2 regions of the Streptomyces sp. NPDC002181 genome follow, and region 1 is predicted to be linked to the other one. Evidence: riboswitches for the same ligand, from Rfam matches in the RefSeq annotation. Region 1 holds a riboswitch; the other holds the start of a gene.
The links. Region 1 has a riboswitch for thiamine pyrophosphate ahead of ACFYXV_RS00365 (thiamine ABC transporter substrate binding subunit). Riboswitches for the same ligand answer to the same signal wherever they lie in the genome.

Region 2: another riboswitch for thiamine pyrophosphate. It lies ahead of thiC (phosphomethylpyrimidine synthase ThiC); the one in region 1 lies ahead of ACFYXV_RS00365 (thiamine ABC transporter substrate binding subunit).

Annotation. Positions count from the first base shown of each region.
Region 1 is NZ_JBIASC010000001.1:84,897-92,010, reverse strand. Features, by position in the region: gene pyrH (UMP kinase) at 1-347, shown strand, start outside; gene frr (ribosome recycling factor) at 433-990, shown strand; gene ACFYXV_RS00375 (phosphatidate cytidylyltransferase) at 990-2,063, shown strand; gene rlmN (23S rRNA (adenine(2503)-C(2))-methyltransferase RlmN) at 2,225-3,337, shown strand; TPP riboswitch at 3,412-3,521, shown strand; gene ACFYXV_RS00365 (thiamine ABC transporter substrate binding subunit) at 3,606-4,703, shown strand; gene ACFYXV_RS00360 (ABC transporter permease) at 4,745-6,361, shown strand; gene ACFYXV_RS00355 (ABC transporter ATP-binding protein) at 6,361-7,114, shown strand, end outside.
Region 2 is NZ_JBIASC010000005.1:173,187-180,300, reverse strand. Features, by position in the region: gene ACFYXV_RS15830 (IclR family transcriptional regulator) at 1-326, shown strand, start outside; gene ACFYXV_RS15825 (SsgA family sporulation/cell division regulator) at 424-873, shown strand; gene ACFYXV_RS15820 (YibE/F family protein) at 950-2,374, opposite strand; TPP riboswitch at 2,447-2,592, shown strand; gene thiC (phosphomethylpyrimidine synthase ThiC) at 2,587-4,374, shown strand; gene ACFYXV_RS15810 (glycosyltransferase) at 4,463-5,593, opposite strand; gene ACFYXV_RS15805 (hypothetical protein) at 5,827-6,909, shown strand; gene ACFYXV_RS15800 (hypothetical protein) at 6,928-7,114, opposite strand, start outside.

The DNA.
Region 1 (7,114 bases):
TCTTCGGCGCCGGCATGGGCATGCCGTACTTCTCCACCGACACCACGGCCGCCCAGCGGGCCCTGGAGATCGACGCCGAGGCCCTGCTCATGGGCAAGAACGGCGTCGACGGGGTCTACGACTCCGACCCGAAGAAGAACCCCGACGCGGTGAAGTTCGACGCGCTGGAGTACAGCGAGGTGCTGTCCCGCGACCTCAAGGTCGCCGACGCCACCGCCATCACGCTGTGCCGCGACAACAAGCTGCCGATCCTGGTCTTCGAGCTGCTCGCCGAGGGCAATATCGCCCGCGCCGTCAAGGGTGAGAAGATCGGCACGCTCGTGAGCGACCAGGGCACCCGGGCCTGAGCGTCCCGACGCCGGGCCCGGCCCCGCTGGGCCGAGCCCGTCCCGCCCGCCTGAACCATCCATATCTGACATGCAGGAGCACGTGGTGATCGAAGAAATCCTCCTCGAGGCCGAGGAGAAGATGGAGAAGGCCGTCGTCGTCGCCAAGGAAGACTTCGCGGCGATCCGCACCGGTCGTGCGCACCCGGCGATGTTCAACAAGATCGTGGCGGACTACTACGGCGCCATCACGCCCATCAACCAGCTCGCGTCCTTCTCGGTGCCCGAGCCGCGCATGGCGATCGTGACCCCGTTCGACAAGAGCGCCCTGCGCAACATCGAGCAGGCCATCCGCGACTCCGACCTGGGTGTCAACCCCAGCAACGACGGCAACATCATCCGGGTGACCTTCCCCGAGCTGACGCAGGACCGCCGCAAGGAGTACATCAAGGTCGCGCGCACCAAGGCCGAGGACTCCAAGGTCTCGATCCGCGCCGTCCGCCGCAAGGCGAAGGACTCCCTCGACAAGCTCGTCAAGGACAAGGAGTCCGGCGAGGACGAGGTGCGCCGCGCGGAGAAGGAGCTCGACGACACCACCGCGAAGTACGTCGCGCAGGTCGACGAGCTGCTCAAGCACAAGGAAGCCGAGCTCCTCGAGGTCTGATGAACGACTCTCCCTGGGCCACGGAGCCGGTTCCGGCGGGTCCCGCATACGATGCGCTGGTGGGCCCGCACACTCGGCCCATGCCCATCGTGCCCGATGCCGCCGGCCGTGACTTCGACGACCGGGAAGCACGCGATCGGGGGGCCGCCGCCGAAGGCGGCCCCCCCTTCCGCGCCGAGACGCCGCCGCAGGAGCCCATGCCCAGCCCCCCGCCCCCGCCCTCGCAGGCACCGCAGGACGCCACGCCCCCGCCGAAGAAGCGGGCGGGGCGAGACCTGCGTGCTGCCATAGGGGTCGGTGTCGGCCTCGGTGCGGTGATCTTCGCTTCGCTGTTCATCGTCAAGGCGGTCTTCGTCGGCGTCATCGTCGTCGCGGTCGTCGTGGGCCTGTGGGAGCTCACCTCCCGGCTCCAGGAGAAGAAGGGCATCAAGGCCCCGCTCGTCCCGCTCGCGGTCGGCGGCGCCGCGATGGTCATCGCCGGGTACGTCCGGGGTGCCGAGGGCGCCTGGGTGGCCATGGCCCTGACGGCACTGGCGGTCCTGGTCTGGCGGATGACGGAGCCGCCCGAGGACTACCTCAAGGACGTCACCGCAGGCGTCTTCGCGGCCTTCTACGTGCCCTTCCTGGCCACCTTCGTCGCGATGCTGCTCACCGCCGAAGACGGCCCGGAGCGCGTGGTCACCTTCCTGCTGCTGACCGTGGTCAGCGACACCGGGGCGTACGCGGTGGGCTGGCGCTTCGGCAAGACGAAGCTGGCGCCGCGCATCAGCCCCGGCAAGACCCGCGAGGGGCTGTTCGGCGCGGTGGCCTTCGCGATGGCGGCCGGCGCGCTGTGCATGGAGTTCCTGATCGACGGGGGCGCCTGGTGGCAGGGCCTGCTGCTCGGTCTCGCGGTCGCGGTCAGCGCCACGCTGGGCGACCTCGGCGAGTCGATGATCAAGCGGGACCTGGGCATCAAGGACATGGGCACGCTGCTCCCGGGCCACGGCGGCATCATGGACCGCCTCGACTCCCTGCTGCCGACCGCCCCGGTGGTGTGGCTGCTGCTCGCCGCTTTCGTCGGCACCGGCTGAAACCGGGCCCCCGCAGCTTCCGGCCGGCGGGCGGTTCACCAGGGCAACCCCGCTGAGCTGGGACGACGTACGTCTGAAGGCTTTGGGTGGGTCCGGGCGGTTACTCTTGAAGGGCGCGCTGCTTCTGCGGCGCGCCTTTCGTCTTACGAGGAGTACCAGCCATGGCCCGCCCTGTCCCGGGAGAGCTCACCTTCGTCGCCCCTCGCGGGGCCAAGAAGCCGCCCCGGCATCTCGCCGACCTCACCCCCGAGGAGCGTCGCGAGGCGGTCGCCGCGATCGGCGAGAAGCCCTTCCGGGCCAAGCAGCTCTCGCAGCACTACTTCGCCCGGTACGCGCACGACCCGGCCGAGTGGACCGACATCCCGGCGGGCTCGCGCGAGAAGCTCCGCGACGAGCTGCTGCCGGACCTGATGAGCGTCATCCGCCACATCTCGTGCGACGACGACACCACGCGCAAGACCCTGTGGAAGCTGCACGACGGAACGCTCGTCGAGTCCGTGCTCATGCGCTACCCCGACCGGGTCACCATGTGCATCTCCTCGCAGGCCGGCTGCGGCATGAACTGCCCGTTCTGCGCAACCGGCCAGGCGGGCCTGGACCGCAACCTGTCCACCGCCGAGATCGTCCACCAGATCGTCGACGGCATGCGCGCGCTGCGCGACGGCGAGGTCCCCGGCGGCCCGGCCCGGCTGTCCAACATCGTCTTCATGGGCATGGGCGAGCCGCTGGCCAACTACAAGCGGGTCGTCGGCGCCATCCGCCGCCTCACCGACCCCGAGCCCGACGGCCTGGGCCTGTCGCAGCGCGGCATCACGGTCTCCACCGTCGGCCTGGTCCCGGCGATGCTGCGCTTCGCCGACGAGGGCTTCAAGTGCCGCCTCGCGGTCTCCCTGCACGCCCCGGACGACGAGCTGCGCGACACCCTCGTCCCCGTGAACACCCGCTGGAAGGTCCGCGAGGTCCTCGACGCGGCCTGGGAGTACGCCGAGAAGTCCGGCCGCCGGATCTCCATCGAGTACGCCCTGATCCGCGACATCAACGACCAGGCCTGGCGCGGCGACCTCCTCGGCCGTCTGCTCAAGGGCAAGCGCGTCCACGTCAACCTGATCCCGCTGAACCCGACGCCGGGCTCGAAGTGGACCGCCTCGCGCCCGGAGGACGAGAAGGCCTTCGTCGAGGCCATCGCCCGCCACGGGGTGCCGGTGACCGTACGGGACACCCGCGGCCAGGAGATCGACGGCGCGTGCGGCCAGCTGGCCGCCTCGGAGCGCTAGCCTGCGGTTTTCGCGGGCCTGCGGGCCCGCGGGGCCGATTCGGCCTCGGGGTACCCTGTGGCCGAACCAATTGCATATTCCGACAGGGGAGCGCCACAGCGCTGAGAGTGCGGTAACCGTCATCCGCAGACCCTCTGAACCTCGCCCCGGTCATTCGGGGTAGGAAGTTCGGTCATCACTCAAGCTGTTGCGCCCTGCCCGGCGACCGCTCGCACTGAGCGCCGGGCAGGGCCGCGTCTTCTCCTGGTCATCCCAGGAGGAATCACCAGTGAGCACCACCAAGAAGTTCGCGGGCGCTGCGCTCGCGGCCGCGCTCGGCGTCGCCACGCTCAGCGCCTGCGGCGGCGCCAAGGACGAGTCCGCGTCCGGCGCCAGTGACGCGCCGAAGTCCAAGACCGTCACGCTCGTCTCGCACGACTCCTTCAACGTGACCGACACGGTTCTCAAGGAGTTCGAGCAGCAGAGCGGCTACACCGTCAAGGTCCTGAAGTCCGGGGACGCGGGCGCCGCCCTCAACCAGGAGATCCTCACCAAGGGCTCGCCGCGCGGCGACGTGTTCTTCGGCGTGGACAACACCCTGCTCTCCCGCGCCCTCGACAACGGCATCTTCACGCCGTACGAGGTCAAGGGCCTGGCCGACGTGAAGCCCGAGTACGTGCTCGACAAGGAGCACCGGGTCACGCCCGTCGACTCCGGCGACATCTGCGTCAACTACGACAAGGCCTACTTCGCCGAGAAGAAGATCGCCCCGCCGCAGACGCTGGACGACCTGGTCAAGCCGGAGTACAAGAACCTGCTGGTCACCGAGAACGCGGCGACCTCCTCGCCGGGCCTCGGCTTCCTGCTCGCCTCCGTCGGCAAGTACGGCGAGGAGGGCTGGAAGGACTACTGGAGCAAGCTCAAGGCCAACGGCGTCGAGGTCGTCGACGGCTGGGAGCAGGCCTACAACGAGCGCTTCTCCGGCTCCGCGGGCGGCAAGAAGGCCAAGGGCGACCGGCCGCTGGTCGTCTCGTACGCCTCCAGCCCGCCGGTCGAGGTCCTGTACGGGGAGCCGCAGCCGGCCGAGGCCCCCACGGGCGTGGCCACCGGCACCTGCTTCCGCCAGGTCGAGTTCGCGGGCCTGCTCAAGGGCGCGAAGAACGAGGAGGGCGGCAAGGCGCTCCTCGACTTCCTGGTGGGCAAGAAGTTCCAGGAGGACATGCCGCTCCAGATGTTCGTGAACCCGGTGGTCAAGGACGCCAAGCTGCCGGAGTTGTTCACGAAGCACGGCGTGGTCGTCGAGAAGCCCGAGAACGTCGCTCCCGAGACCATCGCCAAGAACCGTGAGCAGTGGGTCAAGACATGGTCCTCGCTCGTCGTGAAGTAGGACGCGAGAGCGCACGCGGTACGGCCGTCCGGCTCGCGCTGATGGCCGTACCGCTCGCCTTCTTCGGGCTGTTCTTCGCGTATCCCGTGGCCGCGATCGTCGGGCGCGGGATCAAGACCGACGAGGGCTGGCAGTTCGGCCGGATCGGCGAGGTGCTGGCCCGGCCGGACATCGCCGACGTGCTCTGGTTCACCACCTGGCAGGCGCTCGCGTCCACGGCGCTCACGCTCCTGATCGCACTCCCCGGCGCGTACGTGTTCGCGCGCTTCGAGTTCCCCGGCAAGCAGCTGCTACGGGCGGTGGTCACCGTTCCGTTCGTGCTGCCGACGGTGGTCGTCGGCACCGCCTTCCTGGCGCTGGTCGGGCGGGGCGGGCTGCTGGACGAGCTGTGGGGCGTCCGGCTCGACACCACCGTGTGGGCGATCCTGCTCGCGCACGTCTTCTTCAACTACGCCGTCGTCGTACGGACGGTCGGCGGGCTCTGGGCGCAGCTGGACCCGCGCCAGGAGGAGGCCGCCCGGGTGCTCGGCGCCGGGCGGTTCGCCGCCTGGCGGCGGGTGACGCTGCCCGCGCTCGGGCCCGCGGTGGCCGCCGCCTCGCTGATGGTGTTCCTGTTCACCTTCACCTCCTTCGGCGTCGTGCAGATCCTCGGCGGGCCCTCGTACGCCACCTTGGAGGTGGAGGTCTACCGGCAGACCGCGCAGCTGCTGGACCTGCCTACGGCCGCCGTCCTCACGATGGTCCAGTTCGTGGCGGTCGGCCTGATCCTCGGGATCCACGCCTGGACGGTGCGCCGGCGGGAGACGGCCCTGCGGCTCGTCGATCCGGCGCGGACCGCGCACCGGGTCGCCGGGCCGGGGCAGCGCGCCCTGCTGGGCGGGGTGCTGCTGACGGTGGCACTGCTGATCGTGGCCCCGCTGGCGGTGCTGGTGGAGCGCTCCCTCGACGTGCCCGGCGGGTACGGGTTCGGCTTCTACCGGGCGCTCCAGGACGTGGGCGCGGGTGGCGGAACGTTCCTGGTGCCCCCGCTGGAGGCGATCTGGAACTCCCTCCAGTACGCGCTCGCCGCCACCGCCATCGCCCTGGGTGTCGGGGGGCTCGCGGCGGCGGCACTGACCCGGCGTGCGGGCCGGTTCGTGCGCGGGTTCGACGCGCTGCTGATGCTTCCGCTGGGGGTGTCGGCGGTGACGGTCGGCTTCGGGTTCCTGATCACCCTGGACGAGCCCCCGCTGGACCTGCGGACCTCGTGGATCCTGGTGCCGCTCGCGCAGGCGCTGGTGGGCGTGCCCTTCGTCGTACGGACCATGCTGCCGGTACTGCGGGCCGTGGACGGGCGGCTGCGCGAGGCCGCCGCCGTGCTCGGGGCCTCCCCGCTGCGGGCCTGGCGGGAGGTGGACCTGCCGCTGGTGCGGCGGGCGCTGCTGATCGCGGCCGGATTCGCCTTCGCCGTATCGCTGGGGGAGTTCGGGGCGACCGTCTTCATCGCGCGGCCCGACCGTCCGACGCTGCCGGTGGCCGTGGCGCGGCTGCTGGGGCGGGCCGGTGAGCTGAACTACGGGCAGGCGATGGCCCTGAGCACGATTTTGATGCTGGTGTGCGCGGTGTCCCTGCTGGTGCTGGAGCGGCTGCGCCCCGACAAGACCTCGGGAGAGTTCTGATGACGTTGCTCGAACTGGCCGGGGTGTCGGTGCGCTTCGGCGAGCGTGCCGTCGTCGACGCGGTCGACCTGGAGGTCGCCGAGCACGAGATCGTGTGCGTGCTCGGGCCCAGCGGCAGCGGCAAGTCCACGCTGCTGCGGGTGGTGGCCGGGCTGCAGCCGGTCTCGGCGGGGCGGGTGCTGCTGGGCGGGGCGGACCAGGCGCGGGTGCCGGTGCACCGGCGCGGGGTCGGCCTGATGTTCCAGGACCACCAGCTGTTCCCGCACCGGGACGTGGGCGGCAACGTCGGGTTCGGGCTGCGCATGCGGGGCTCGGCCCGGGGGTCCGGACGTACGTCGTACGAGTCCCGGGTCGCGGAGTTGCTGGAGCTGGTCGGACTCCCCGGGGCCCAGGGCCGCTCGGTGGCTTCGCTGTCGGGCGGTGAGCAGCAGCGGGTCGCCCTGGCGCGGGCGCTGGCGCCGTCGCCGAGGCTGCTGATGCTGGACGAGCCGCTGGGGCAGCTGGACCGCGGGCTTCGGGAGCGGCTGGTGGTGGAGCTGCGGGAGCTGTTCTCCCGGCTGGGGACCACGGTGCTGGCCGTCACCCACGACCAGGGGGAGGCCTTCGCGCTGGCCGACCGGGTGGTGGTGATGCGGGAGGGGCGGATCGCGCAGGCCGGGACCCCGCTGGAGGTGTGGCAGCGGCCGGCCTCGGAGTTCGTGGCGCGCTTCCTCGGCTTCGAGAACGTCATCCCGGCGGTGGTGGCGGGCGGGG
Region 2 (7,114 bases), on a different contig from region 1:
TGCTGGCCCAGCTCGACGAGAAGACGCGCAGGGACTACTACGAGCGGCACCCGGTAGAGGCCGTCACCCAGTACACCGTCCGGGACCAGAGCGCCCTCGAACATCGCATCGGCTCTCTCGGCCGGATGGAGCCGGTTACGGAGCGTCAGGAGTACGCGCTGGGCACCGTGTGTGCAGCCATCCCCATCACTGCGGGCGATACCGCCGCAACCATGGCGATTTCCCTCCCTTTGCACCAGGAGGAACGATTGCTGTATGTGGTCGATCGACTACGGAGTGAAGTAGGCGCGCTGTTGAGCACCCTCTCGTTCTCTATCAGTATCTGAAAACTCACTCCTTGTGATCTGCATGCGCTTCCACCACCCTTGTCAAGAGGGCCCTGGGGGATCATTCCTGGCCACTTCCACTACAGCGGGGTAGTCCATGCGCGAGTCGGTACAGGCAGAGGTCATGATGAGCTTCCTCGTTTCCGAGGAGCTCTCCTTCCGGATCCCGGTGGAACTCCGGTACGACACCCGGGACCCCTACGCAGTGCGTCTGACGTTCCACCTTCCCGGAGATGCCCCCGTGACCTGGGCGTTCGGCCGGGAGCTGCTCCTCGACGGCATCAACAAGCCGTGCGGTGACGGTGATGTGCACATCGCCCCCACCGATCCGGAAGACCTTTCCGACGTCCACATCCGGCTCCAGGTCGGCAGCGACCGGGCCCTGTTCCGTGCCGGCGCGGCGCCGCTCGTCGCGTTCCTCGACCGTACCGACCGGCTTGTTCCGCTCGGTCAGGAGCGAAACCTCGGCGATTTCGAGGAGAACCTCGACGAGGCGCTGGACCGGATCCTGGCCGAGGCCCGGCAGAACGAGCAGAACGCCGGCTGAGCGGGCGGACCCGGCCGGCCGAGCCGACGGGCCGCACGCGCCGAGTCGCCCCGGGCCCCCGAGCCTCCCGGGCCGCTCAGCGCTTGCGCCGCCGGCCCCGGCCACCGCGGACCGGCCCCGAGGCCGCCGCTCCGGCCGGGGCTCCCGGCCGGTCGGCGGAGACCACCAGCGCCGCGAGCGCGGTGGTGACGGGGACCGAGGCCACCAGGCCGATCGACCCCACGAGGGTGCGCACGATCTCCTCCGCGACCAGCTCGCTGTTGGCCACCGAACCCATGCTGCTGTTCGCGATCGAGAACAGCAGCAGCAGCGGAAGCGCCGCGCCCGCGTAAGCCAGTACCAGGGTGTTGACCACCGAGGCGATGTGGTCGCGGCCGATCCGGATGGCCGCTCGGTACAGGGCGCGGGGCCCCATCGACGAGTCGGCCTGGTGGAGTTCCCAGACCGCCGACGTCTGGGTGACCGTCACGTCGTCGAGCACGCCCAGCGATCCGATGATCACGCCCGCGAGCAGCAGACCGCTCATGTCGATGTCCGGGTAGAGCCCGTGGATGAGCCCCGTGTTGTCGTCGGTGTTGCCGCTGAGGAACGCCCAGTCGACGAACACCGAGCCGAGCAGCCCGATCAGCAGCAGCGAGACGAGCGTGCCGAGGACGGCGACGGACGTACGGGCGCTCAGGCCGTGGCACATGTAGAGCGCGATGAGCATGATGGCGCTGGCACCGACGACCGCGACGACCAGCGGGTTCGAGCCCTGGAGGATCGCCGGGAGGATGAACAGGGTCAGCACGCCGAAGCTGACGACCAGCGCGATCAGCGCGAACAGGCCCCGCATCCGTCCGACGACGACGACGGCCACGGCGAAGATGCCCGCCAGTACCGCCAGCGGCAGCTTGCGGTTCACGTCGACCACGGAGTACTGGAGGTCCCGGGGCGCGTCCGGCGCGTACGCGACGACCACCTCCTGGTCCTTCTCCAGCTGCCGTGGCGCGCCCGGCTGGACGATCTCGATGAACGTCCGGCCCTTGTCCTGCCCGGTGCCGACCTCGATGGTGGCCTTCTTGCAGTCGCCGGTCTGCTGGGCCCGGGCCTCACGGCCCTCCGGGGTGGTGACGTTCCCGGTGGTGGGCACCTGCGAGGCGTTCACCGATTTGCAGTCGACCTGTTCGATCGCGACGACCCGGCCCTGCTGGGTCTGCCGGTCGAAGCCCACCCCGGAGCGCTCGTGAGCGGGAGCGCCGCCCGGCCAGAGCACCACCATGCCGACGAAGACGGCGACGGCGAACGGGATCAGGACCGCCGCGATGACCTTGCGCAGGTGCTTCGAGACGGGAGCCGCCGGTCCGTGGCCGTGGGAATGTCCGTGGGGGTGGCCGTGGGAGTGGCCCGGGGCCGGGATCCGGTCATGCCGGTGGTCGTCGTGCTCGTGGCCCGCGTGTGAGTGGTCGCTGTGACCCGTGGGCTCGGTGGGCTGGGTGGGGGGCTGCGGCGAGGACGTCACCGGCAGATCATCGCAAGAGTTGAGGGGGCCCACTGTTCAGCACGCCACAAATGACGCTAGCGTGGGGGCACCTTTGCACAACGCGGGAGCTCGGAGCACCGGGCTGAGAGGGCGCTGATCACCGTACGCGCGGCACAGATGCGTACGGGAAGAGGCTGCGTCGACCGCCGAACCTGTTACCGGGTAATGCCGGCGTAGGGAGATCAGGTCTCATGACCATTCAGGACGCACGCACGCCTGCCGTCAGCCAGGACGACGCCGACCGGACCGAGCGCCAGCCGGGCTGGCACAAGGGCTACGTGGCGGGCTCCCGCCCCGACATCCGGGTGCCGGTCCGCCAGGTCCACCTCACCAACGGCAAGGACGTGACGCTCTACGACACGTCCGGGCCGTACACCGACCCGCAGATCGAGACCGACGTGCGGCGCGGCCTTCCGCCGCTGCGCGAGAACTGGATCATCAGCCGCGGCGACACCGAGGAGTACGCGGGCCGCCCCGTGCGCCCGGAGGACGACGGGATCAAGCACACCTCGCCCCGAGGTGGCCTCAAGAACCTCGACGCGGTCTTCCCTGGACGTCCGCGCCAGCCCCGCCGGGGCCGTGACGGCGCCGCCGTCACGCAACTCGCGTACGCCCGCCGCGGTGAGATCACCCCGGAGATGGAGTACGTCGCGATCCGGGAGAACGTCTCCCCCGAGGTGGTCCGTGAGGAGATCGCCGCAGGTCGCGCGGTGCTTCCCGCGAACGTGAACCACCCGGAGATCGAGCCGATGATCATCGGCAAGCGGTTCCTGGTGAAGGTCAACGCCAACATCGGCAACTCCGCGGTCACCTCCTCCATCGAGGAGGAGGTCGACAAGATGACCTGGGCGACCAAGTGGGGCGCCGACACGGTCATGGACCTCTCGACCGGCCGCAACATCCACACCACTCGCGAGTGGGTGCTGCGCAACTCCCCGGTCCCGATCGGCACCGTGCCGCTGTACCAGGCGCTGGAGAAGGTCGACGGCCGCGCCGAGGACCTGACCTGGGAGATCTACAAGGACACGGTCATCGAGCAGGCCGAGCAGGGCGTCGACTACATGACGGTCCACGCCGGCGTACTCCTGCCGTACGTGCCGCTGACCGCCCGCCGCAAGACCGGCATCGTCTCCCGCGGCGGGTCGATCATGGCCGCCTGGTGTCTGGCGCACCACAAGGAGAACTTCCTCTACACGAACTTCGAGGAGCTCTGCGAGATCCTCGCGACGTACGACGTCACGTACTCGCTCGGCGACGGCCTGCGCCCCGGCTCCATCGCGGACGCCAACGACGCGGCCCAGTTCGCGGAGCTGAAGACGCTGGGCGAGCTGAACACGATCGCCAAGCGGCACAACGTGCAGACCATGATCGAGGGCCCGGGCCACGTCCCGATGCACAAGATCAAGGAGAACATCGACCTCCAGCAGGAGATCTGCGAGGAGGCGCCGTTCTACACGCTCGGCCCGCTGACCACGGACGTCGCCCCGGCGTACGACCACATCACCTCGGGCATCGGCGCCGCGATGATCGCCTGGTGGGGCACCGCGATGCTCTGCTACGTCACGCCGAAGGAGCACCTGGGCCTGCCCAACCGTGACGACGTGAAGACCGGCGTCATCACGTACAAGATCGCTGCACACGCGGCGGACCTGGCCAAGGGCCACCCGGGCGCCCAGGAATGGGACGACGCCCTGTCGGACGCGCGGTTCGAGTTCCGCTGGGAGGACCAGTTCAACCTGGCCCTCGACCCGGACACGGCCCGTGAGTTCCACGACGAGACGCTCCCGGCCGAACCGGCCAAGACCGCGCACTTCTGCTCGATGTGCGGTCCGAAGTTCTGCTCGATGAAGATCTCCCAGGACATCCGCCGCGAGCACGGCGGCGACCTGAAGGCCGATGAGATCGAGGCGGGCATGGCGGAGAAGTCCGCCGAGTTCGCGGCGAGCGGGAACCGGGTCTACCTCCCGCTGGCGGACTGACCCGCCCGTGGGGGCCGGCGCTGCTCTGGGAGGTAGAGGGGGCTTCCCAGAGCAGTGTTCCGGCACGCCAGCCGCGTTGCGCTGGAGGTCAGACCTTCGCGTCGCGCGATGTTTCACGTGAAACAGGGACGGACGGCCCACTGCGGGCCGCCGCGAACCCGCGATTGGCCTCCGTCTGCCGGCGATACGACTCCGGCAGGTCGGGCAGTTCCAGCAGCCGGTCGCAGGCGCGCAGCGAGGTCTGCATGTCCCCCACCCAGTACGCGGTGATGGAGTGCTCGAAGAGCAGCCCCCACTGGTACACCCACGGCTGGACGAACAGCAGGTCCGGAGGGGCCGGGCGGTCCAGTACCGCTGAGGTGATCGCGTGGGCCGTGCGGTGGCGCCCCAGCACCCTGAGCCTGGAGGCGAGTTCGTAGCAGGCTTCCAGCCGGGTGGGGCGGGACTCCCAAGCCTGCGAAAGGGCGTCCATGGCAGCGGGCCAGTCGCCGGACTCGGCGCTCAGGACTCCGGCCTGGAGCAGCGCGTAGTAGACCTCCTCGGCCCAGCCGCCCATGGCCGCGCGGTGTCGGTAGAGCCGGATCGCCGCAGCGGTGTCACCCATGTCCCGCATCGTCTGGGCGAGGTAGAAGGCCGTCCTGGTGTTGGAGGGGTCCCGTTCGAGTTCGGCGCCGAGCAGGCGGGCATCACGCTCGAACTTGTCGTGCCGGGATCCCCCGTCCGCATGGTCCTCGATGAACAGTGCGTCGAGGTTCTGCTGGAAGCCGGGGCGCTCGTCGTACTCCCCGGGGGCGTCGCAGGTCAGGTACTCGTGGGTGACGCCCTCGTACCGCCAGGGGAGGTCACCGCGGACCAGCCGTTTGATGCGGTATTCCGTCGCACCCTCGTGGCGCAGCATGTACGACTGCGCCGTGAGCGGGGGCAGCGGGCCGGTGCGGCGCAGGACGAGGTCGGCGTCGACGAGGAGCAGGTAGTCGGCCTTGCCGCGGGCATGCGCGATGTTGAGACTGCGATTGTGCCCGAAGTCGGTCCAGGGTTCCTCGTGGAGCTCGCCGGGGATCCCGCGCAGAGCGCTCCGGATCAGCTCCTGGGTGCCGTCGGTGGATCCGGTGTCGGAGATGACCCAGGTGTCGATGAGGTCCCGTACCGAGTCGAGGCAGCGCTCGATGACGGCGGATTCGTTCTTCACGATCATGCAGAGGCAGATGGTCGGCTTCACGGCCGCTGACCCTAGGGACGGGGCCGGGCGGCCCGTCGGCGCCGCGCCGGGGTGCGGCCCCGGGTGGCTCCCTGCTGCACCGCCAAGTGGCTGCGCACGCTGGTCCGATTTGCTGACAGGTGGGCGCGGCGAAGTGGCTTACGGGGAACCGGTCTTCAGGATGACCCGCGAGGTCCGGTCGTCTGTCCGGACTTCGAGCGATCATTCGATCCGGTGTCTGCGAGGAGCGGTACATGAGTTCTGAGGACAGGGCCCGATCCATCCTGGGGCCCCTGCCCCGAAGGGCCGGCTGGCTTGCGGGAGGCACCTTCGCCTCCGTTGCGCTGGTTCTGGCGAGCATCGCGGCCCCGGCCGCGGCCGGCGCCACGCAGCCGACGGGGTCGGTGGTGACCGGTGGCGGTGGCGGTGGCGGCGGTGGTGACCACTGCAAGCAGCAGCGCCCCAAGAAGAAGGCGATGAGCCCGTCCGGGCAGTCGTACGACAAGTGCAAGGTCGGTCCGACCGGCCCGCGGGGTCCGCGCGGCCCCAAGGGTCACACCGGAGCGACCGGCCCGACCGGCCCGACGGGTCTCACGGGTGCCACGGGTTCGACCGGTCCGACGGGCGCGACCGGAACCGGTGTGACGGGTGCGACCGGCCCCACGGGCCCCGCCGGCCCGGGGACGGGCGTGACCGGTCCCACCGGGCCGACCGGCCCCGCGGGAACGGACGGCACTCCGGGCCTGACCGGCGCGACGGGCTCCACCGGCCCGACCGGCCCCACCGGGCCGACCGGCGCCACGGGAACGGACGGCACTCCGGGCCTGACCGGCGCGACGGGCTCCACCGGCCCCACGGGACCGACCGGTCCCACGGGCCCCACCGGTGCAACGGGCGCGACCGGTACCCAGGGCGCCAGCGGCCAGTGCTTCGACGTGGACTCGATCCGGCCCGCTGCCTCTCGCGAGGTCAAGGCCGTCCTCTCCGACACCATCACCTACGCGGGCATCCGTGACCTGACGCCCTCGCCGACCAACTGGCGCTGGTACGACCTGACCGACACCGGGGAAACCTACCCGACGGACGCGTGCGCGGTATCGATCTCCTCCCAGGCCAACATCGTCAACATCGAGGTCCTGACGACCGGGGGCGACATCTACGAGACCACCTGCACGATCAACCCGGGAAGCCCGGACGCTCTCACGTGCAACGAGATCTGGACGGCGGCGAACCCCCAGCCGGCCCCCGGCGCCAATGGCGTCGTCACTCCGCTGGCACGGTTCTCGCACCAGCTGACCAAGGAGGACCTGAACCTGCGCCCCAAGGAGATCAAGTAACGGCAGACCAGGCCGCCGTCACTGCGAGCCGCCGTCCGGGCTCGTGAAGTCCGGGCTCGTGAAGTCCGGCGGGGTGTAGCCGGGTCGGGGACCCTGTGAAGGGGACCCCGGGCTGGTGAAGTCGGGCCGGGTGTATCCCAGGTTGGGGATGCGCCCGGCCTTCGGCGTGTGCGGGGCCGGATACACCGGCCCCGCGCTCGGATCG